Linked DNA regions of Teredinibacter purpureus. The protein of the gene in region 1 binds, or shares a complex with, the protein of each later gene. Links are inferred from orthologs where the notes say so. Each region holds a gene or a part of one and is shown on either strand. Other genes may lie near its edges. The genes, in order: smc and H5647_RS13670.

What was found.
Region 2: the proteins of smc (region 1) and H5647_RS13670 are in contact, whole or in part, in a crystal structure (PDB 3ZGX), measured with the Bacillus subtilis proteins. The link is inferred for Teredinibacter purpureus from one-to-one orthologs.

Annotation. Positions count from the first base shown.
Region 1 is NZ_CP060092.1:3,373,573-3,377,958, forward strand. The notes cover bases 233-4,299. They hold smc (chromosome segregation protein SMC), read right to left. Parts: upstream 3,937-4,299; coding sequence 433-3,936; downstream 233-432. Other genes in these bases: zipA (cell division protein ZipA), read right to left, coding at 233-350; ccmI (c-type cytochrome biogenesis protein CcmI), read right to left, coding at 4,090-4,299. In the rest of the region: more of zipA, read right to left, coding at 1-232; more of ccmI, read right to left, coding at 4,300-4,386. UniProt on the Bacillus subtilis protein: Required for chromosome condensation and partitioning.
Region 2 is NZ_CP060092.1:3,100,106-3,103,336, forward strand. The notes cover bases 320-3,231. They hold H5647_RS13670 (segregation and condensation protein A), read left to right. Parts: upstream 320-1,277; coding sequence 1,278-2,186; downstream 2,187-3,231. Other genes in these bases: H5647_RS13660 (PHP domain-containing protein), read left to right, coding at 320-518; H5647_RS13665 (L-threonylcarbamoyladenylate synthase), read left to right, coding at 533-1,153; scpB (SMC-Scp complex subunit ScpB), read left to right, coding at 2,239-3,231. Outside these bases: more of H5647_RS13660, read left to right, coding at 1-319. UniProt on the Bacillus subtilis protein: Participates in chromosomal partition during cell division. May act via the formation of a condensin-like complex containing Smc and ScpB that pull DNA away from mid-cell into both cell halves.

The DNA.
Region 1 (4,386 bases):
GACAAATCTTCGGCTACAGAGTCCATCAGCATAGGAACATGCTCATCTAGATTGAGCGTCACCTGCTCTGGAATCCTGTTGGGAGCGCCGATAGTTGTCTTCTTCGCCAGGTAAGTACTCTTGAGCGATTCATTAATACTGCTGACATGGTCGGGATCGCGATATCCAGCCACTCGTGCACCACCACGCGGAAATTCGCTAGAGCTAACCGAGACTTTCCCTCTATCGGCTTCTTTTGCTTTTTTGGATATTTGCAAATTTTCACGCCTAGATTGCCTCATACGCCGAAATCCATCCAGCAATATACCGACAATAAGCAAAACGATGATGACCGTTAACCAATCTCGCATGCCGCTTATTTTCCCCCTAAACTTTTGTGTTCTAAATTAATCATGCAACATTTTCTATTACTGCGTTTCAAAAAAAATGACGTTAAGTTGATGCCAGTTCTGCTGCGGCTTCAACATCAACTGTTACCATGCGAGAAACACCCGGTTCATGCATGGTAACGCCCATAAGCTGCTGCGCCATTTCCATGGCAATTTTATTATGCGTAATATAAATAAACTGTACTTGGCTCGACATTTCTTCCACCATTCGGGCGTAACGTCCAACATTGGCGTCATCCAAAGGCGCATCAACCTCGTCTAGCATACAAAACGGCGCCGGATTTAATCGGAATATTGAGAAGACTAAAGCAATGGCTGTTAGCGCCTTTTCCCCACCAGACAACAAGTGAATAGTGCTATTTTTTTTGCCTGGTGGTCTCGCCATAATAGCGATACCTGTATCGAGCATATCGTCGCCGGTCAACTCTAGATAAGCATGCCCACCACCAAACACTTTAGGAAACAACTCTTGTATCCCAGTATTTACTTGATCAAACGTCTCTTTAAATCGCGTTCGTGTTTCTCTATCAATTTTCTTAATGGCATTTTCTAACGTTTCCAGCGCTTCGCTCAAATCGTCGTTCTGCGCATCCAAATAATTTTTTCGTTCAGACTCTGTTTTGTACTCATCAATTGCCGCTAGGTTGATTGGCCCTAGACGCGCAATACGATTGCCCATTTTTGTTAGCGACTCTTCAAGTAACGCCTCGTCCTCATCATCGTCAAGCAAAGACAGCACAGTAGCCAAATCGTATTCTTGTTCGACCAACTGCTGCTTGAGGCCTTCACTTTGAACATCTAGCGTTTGTGCATCCAAACGTGCTTTTTCGAGCTCCACTCGAATGCCACCAATCGTGGATTCAATTTGGTGCCGCTGCTTTTCAATATCACGTAAGGCCGACTCAACCGTTTCTACAATCTTTCTAGTTTCAGTCAATTCCTGCTCAACAGTAATACGCTTTTCGAGTGACGCTTCTAAATCTAGCTTATGCTCTTCAACTGGTTCACGATTTTCTTCCAAAGACCCTTTGAGGGTTTCACGCCGCTCTTGCATTCGACCCATCTGGTCTTGAAGTCGTTGAATGCCTTGTTTAATGGCATCCACTTGCGTTTTTAACGATTGGTGCCGCATTGCAAGTTCGTGAGCACGATCCTTGTCGTGACGAGCCTTTTGGCGGGCTTCGTCTAATTTACCGCGTATGCTGTCTCGTCTGTGCAGCAACGCCTCTCTTTCGGCAGTATCTGTCTCCATAGCTGAAATGGAAGCTTCGAGCAACGTTCGCGCGTCAACAAGGTTGACAGATTCAGCATCCATCTGTGCTTGAGCGTCAGCGATATCACGCTGGGCGCGTTCGCGACCCTCAGTGACTTGATCTACTTTTGCCCGGCTCGAGCTGAGCGACGATTTCGCCTCATTATACTTCCGCCCTAAGTCATCAGCCTCTCGACGAAGATTTTCGCGCGCTTTTTCACTATCACTATTGCGTAATTTTGAGGTCTCAACTTGTTCGATAAGGGTTTCGATGCGCCCTTCGAGCGCCTCAATATGTAAACTGAGTTCGTCCAATTCTTTTTGGCGAGCAATTACACCTGCATTGGCGTCATCCGCCTTTACAACCTTTAGCCAATTTGAACCCAACCAAATTCCGTCTTTGGTGACTATCGATTGGTCCGCACTTAGAGCTTTGCGCTTAGCGAGAGCTTCAGCTAAATCCTCGGCAACCAGAATACCCGCCAACGCTGACGACAAATTTACGGGAGAGCGTAACTTAGACAGTAACGTATCTGTGCCAACCGAATCGGTTACCAATGTCGCGTCAAAAAATGTCATTTCGCCCGCGTCAAAACTATTTAAGGACTCGCTAATAGCGTCGAGTGTACTTTCCATACAGACGGCCTGAAGTGTGTTTCCAAGCACAACCTCAACCGCGGTTTCCCACCCCTGTTCTACCTCTACTTTCTCGGCCAGCCTCGGATAATCTGCCAGCCCCTGAGATTCTAACCACTGCGTAGTTGAGCCCGCCGCTTGACCCAGCGACGCCTGCTGAAGCGTTTCGAGTGACGCATGCCGCCCACGGGCGCGCTGAATGTCCGACCGCAACAAATCACGCTCTTCCGTAAATTTGTGCTGTGCGTCGCGCGCTTCATTTACAACGTCGGTAAGGGCTTCAACTTGCTCTCTTTTTTCTTCCGCTGAAAGCTCTAGTGTTGCCAGCTCTTCTTGGAGAATCTCTATATCGTCGGCAACATCATCGATAACGAGCGCATCTCGCTCAGATTTCAACCGATCCATTCTCTCCAGTAATCGCGTTTGTACCTGTTCGAGATACTTAATACGAGACTGCTGAACTTCAGCCTGCTGACGTGGCTCAGCGGCCTTCAAATTAAATTGATCCCAGTCTTGCTGCCACAGATGCATAGACTCCTCAGCCTCAACGAGAATAGAACCAGACTCTTCTTCGGAACCCTGCACCAACTCCAGCTCCGGTAGTATTTCAAGCAGCTCAGCTTCCCAACCTTCAGCTTTGGCCATATCAACGGATAAATGTTCCTGAGCTTCCGTACAATCTCGCTCCGTTTGTTCTAGGTCTATACGTAATTGACGCTCACGCTCTTCCGCATGCTGGATCGCTTGTTCAATACGCGTAATATCGGAACCAATAGCGTAGTAACGGCCTTGAACTTCGTTGAACGTGTCGCTTTTCTCCGTATATTCCGCTCGATACTTTTCGATATCCGCGTCATGGCGCACCTGCTCCGTTACTCGAGCTTCAACTTTAAGCTCCAACTCTTTGATTTCTTTGTGCTTTTGGTCTGATTTAAGCTGTAATTGCTGATAACGCAGGGCCTGCAGCCTTGCTTTTAGCGCACGCTCTTCTTTCTTAAATTCAGTGTACTTTTCAGCTGATTGCGATTGACGTTCTAACCGTGAGAGTTGCCGTTCGAGTTCTTCTCTAATATCGGCAAGACGCTCAAGGTTTTCATGCGTACGCCGCATACGATTTTCAGTGTCGCGACGACGCTCTTTATATTTTGAAATGCCTGCCGCTTCCTCGATATAAACGCGCAGCTCTTCTGGCTTAGCCTCAATTAATCGAGAAATCATACCTTGTTCGATAATAGCGTAGCTTCTCGGCCCAAGGCCTGTTCCTAAAAATATGTCGGTGATATCACGTCGCCGACACTTATTACCGTTCAAGTAATAAATATTCTGGCTCTCTCGCGTGACCTTTCGTTTTATGGCAATTTCCGAGTAACCAGCAAACTCTCCAACAATGGTGCCATCGCTATTATCAAATACGAGCTCAATAGATGCCTGCCCAACAGGTTTTCGACCACTTGAGCCATTAAAAATGACGTCTGTCATCGCCTCGCCACGCAAGTTTTTCGCCGAAGATTCGCCCATTACCCACCGAACAGCGTCGATAATATTGGACTTACCACAACCATTGGGCCCAACTACAGCACAAAGATTACTGGGGAAATTAACGGTGGTTGGGTCGACGAAAGATTTAAATCCCGCCAATTTGATACATTTCAACCGCATATATTTTAGACACCGATTTTGAACTGAACGCCACGCCTTACTATGATGAAGGACTGTATTGGCTAAAAAGGAAAGCCGCCGATTCTACACAGATAGGCTCGGCTAAGCATTACTGAATTTATTAAATTAGAGACTAGCGAGGCGCCTTTACCCTTATGGGATCTGCTCGAAGATCTTAAGCGTTATCGTCTTCGTCTGCTCCGCAACAATTATTGGACCTTCCGAGACTTGCCAATCACCAGACTGGGGTATCGCACTACCAGAGCCAGTTATACGCGCAACAAGCTCCACCTGAGGAAAACTACCCAAATCCATACCGGGCGCCATGGCCATACTATTGTCCAACTGTATTCGGATAGGTAATTCAGACACTTTCAACTTCCGAATGGCTAAAGGCATTTTGGGGCCTTGCCAAGCGCGTGCATAGACAAACACTTGGTCATCCGGCTC
Region 2 (3,231 bases), 270 kb from region 1 along the record:
TACATAAAGCGGGCATAGAGGGTGCGCTCGAAGGCGCTGAAGCTTACGCTAAAGGTGGAGCGATAGGCCGACCACATTTCGCGCAATATATGGTGGAGGTGGGCGCGGTCGCTAACATGGCGCAGGCCTTTAAACGCCATCTCGGTGCGGGGAAGATCGGTGATGTGAAAAGTGGCTGGCCTGAGACAGAAGAGGTTGTCGAGTGGATAGTAGAGGCCGGTGGTATTGCGGTTTTGGCGCACCCAGCAAAATACAAAATGACTCGATCCAAACTCTGTAGGCTGACAGAATCATTCGCGGAGGCTGGCGGCGGAGCAATTGAGGTTCTTAGTGGTAAACAACCTGTGGGTTTGGCTGAAAACCTTGCTAAAATAGCGAATCAATTCAATTTGGCCGGTTCTTGTGGCAGTGATTTTCACACTCCAGGACAGCCGTGGCAGGAGCTTGGTTGTGCGAGTACACTACCGAGTACTGTTCAGCCCGTATGGAAACTCATACCACATCTCTCTTCATTGTAATTAAAGAGGTTTTAATGGCGCAGTTCTTCGCAATACATCCCGAAAACCCTCAGTCACGTTTAATCAAGCAGGCCGTTGAAATGTTGCGGCGCGGGGGCTTAATTGTCTATCCCACGGATTCGGCTTATGCTTTAGGTTGTCATATTGGTGATAAATTCGCGCTGGATAGAATACGGGCGCTACGCCAACTCGATAAACATCATAATTTCACTTTAATGTGCCGCGATTTATCGGAGCTTGCAAATTATGCGCGTGTCGATAATTCGGCCTTTCGGCTGATTAAAAGCCATACACCGGGCCCTTATACGTTTATTTTAAATGCGACCTCCGAAGTACCGCGCCGCTTACAGCACCCAAAACGTAAAACATTAGGGCTTCGTGTACCAAATAACCCTATCGCGTTGGCGCTAATGGAGGAGCTTGGTGAACCGCTAATGAGTAGCTCGCTCATTCTTCCGGGAGAAACTGAGCCCCTTACCGACCCGTACGACATTCGAGACACACTAGAACACCAGCTAGAATTAGTCATTGACGGTGGGTTTTGTGGTTTAGAGGCCACCAGTGTTATTGATTTAACCGAAGATGACCCTCGTGTAATCCGCGCTGGTTGCGGTGATATTAGCGATTTCATCTAATTCGGCCATTGGTTGCCCTTATCACCACTATCTTCGCACATCGTTCGTAGCCGTTTGGCCTTCCGTGCCGCTATAATGCGCGGTCACGGATACGGCCGGTCTCGGTTAAGGATATAGGTGTACATTGTCTGGAATCGAAACGAATAAGAGTGAGCCTGATGTAGTTGTCGTTGAGCCGGAGTCGAGTGCGACAGTATCGCCCGAAACGGACGGCAAAGTGCAGGCTAAGTCTGCGGAGCCGCATCCAGAGCAAGGAGAAATGCCTTTTGCGATGGTGCAAGGGAAGGCGTTTACTCAGCTGCCAAAAGATCTCTATATTCCGCCAGATGCGTTAGAAGTGTTTTTAGAGGCTTTTGAAGGGCCCTTGGACCTTTTGCTTTACCTGATTCGACGGCAGAATCTCGATATTCTTGAAATAGATGTTTCTGAAATTACACGTCAATATGTTTCATATGTCGAAATGATGGAAGCTATTCAGTTCGAGCTAGCGGCCGAGTATCTGGTAATGGCGGCGATGCTGGCAGAAATCAAATCACGTATGCTGTTACCTCGCTCGGAATCCATAGAGGATGAAGAGGACGAAGATCCACGCGCAACTTTAATTCGTCGCTTGCAAGAATATGAACGCTTTAAGCACGCTGCAGAAGATATTGACGAACTGCCGCGCATGCACCGTGATGTGCATATTGCGAAAGCTGAGAGCCCTGATCGCAATTTGACGCGTCCGGAGCCCGATGTAGATTTGAAAGAGCTTCTATTATCACTGTCTGAGATATTACGTCGTGCGGATATGTTTGAAAGCCATCATGTTGAGCGAGAGAAACTCTCGACGAGAGAGCGCATGGGGCAGGTATTAGATAAATTAGCAGGCCAACAATTTGTGCCGTTTGTCAGCCTCTTTACCGTTAAAGAAGGGCGCTTGGGTGTTGTGGTGACTTTCTTGGCGGTAATGGAACTCATTAAAGAGTCGTTGGTAGAAATCGTGCAGACTGACGCTTTTGGTCCCATTCATGTGAAGGCGCGCGTTCAGTAAATGAGACTGCCTGATAACGGCAAGAATAACGCTTACAATAGACGAAGAGTTCATGAGTTACGACATTAATCAGTTACAAAAGATTTTGGAAGGTGCGATCCTCGCAACAGGTGAGCCTTTAACCATAGACCGAATGTTAACTTTATTTGAAGAGCATAATGCCCCGAGTAAAGAAAATATTCACGAAGCGCTCGAAAGATTAAAGCATAGTTGCGCCGATAGAGGCTTCTCTTTAACTGAAGTGGCAAGTGGTTACCGCTTTCAAGTGAAGGAGGATTTGGCCGAGTGGGTCAACCGGTTATGGGAAGAAAAACCCCAGAAATATTCACGAGCAATGCTAGAAACATTAGCGCTGATTGCTTATCGGCAGCCCATTACGCGCGGCGATATAGAAGAGGTGCGTGGTGTTGCTGTTAGCAGCCATATTGTGAAAACGTTGGTAGAGCGTGATTGGGTTAAAATTGTGGGGCATCGAGATGTGCCTGGTCGGCCAGCGTTATACGCTACTACTCGTATCTTTCTCGATTATTTTAATTTAAAAAGCCTAGATGAACTGCCAACACTGGGTGAACTTCGTGATATTGATAGCTTAAATGAGTCGCTAGAGTTTGATTCTTTGCCGCCAGAGGTGCAAGAAAGTATTGCCGCTGCTGCAGAAAAAACAGAAGAAAATAAGGGCGAACAACCTATTGCTGGTAGTGAATCTCCAAGTGCTGAAGAGGCCCAAGAGGCCGAACAAGAACAGATCGGCATCGAGGAAGACGCTCAAACTGAGGTAACGCTTACGCTAGAGCATGGTGAGGGTTCGTCTATAGATGGCGAGTTGTTGCCAGTGGTGGAAGAAAGCGACAAACTAGATGATGAAAGTATTTCCTCCAGTGAAACACCAACGATATCAATTGGCGTTGATCATCCAGTAGAGCAGAGCGAGGAGGGAGTATTACCCGAATACGCTGTTTTAAACCCAGATGATAATATTGAACCAAAACACATAGAAACCGACAGTGCTGATATTTCCAATAGCCCTGAAGGGCTAGAAAACGAA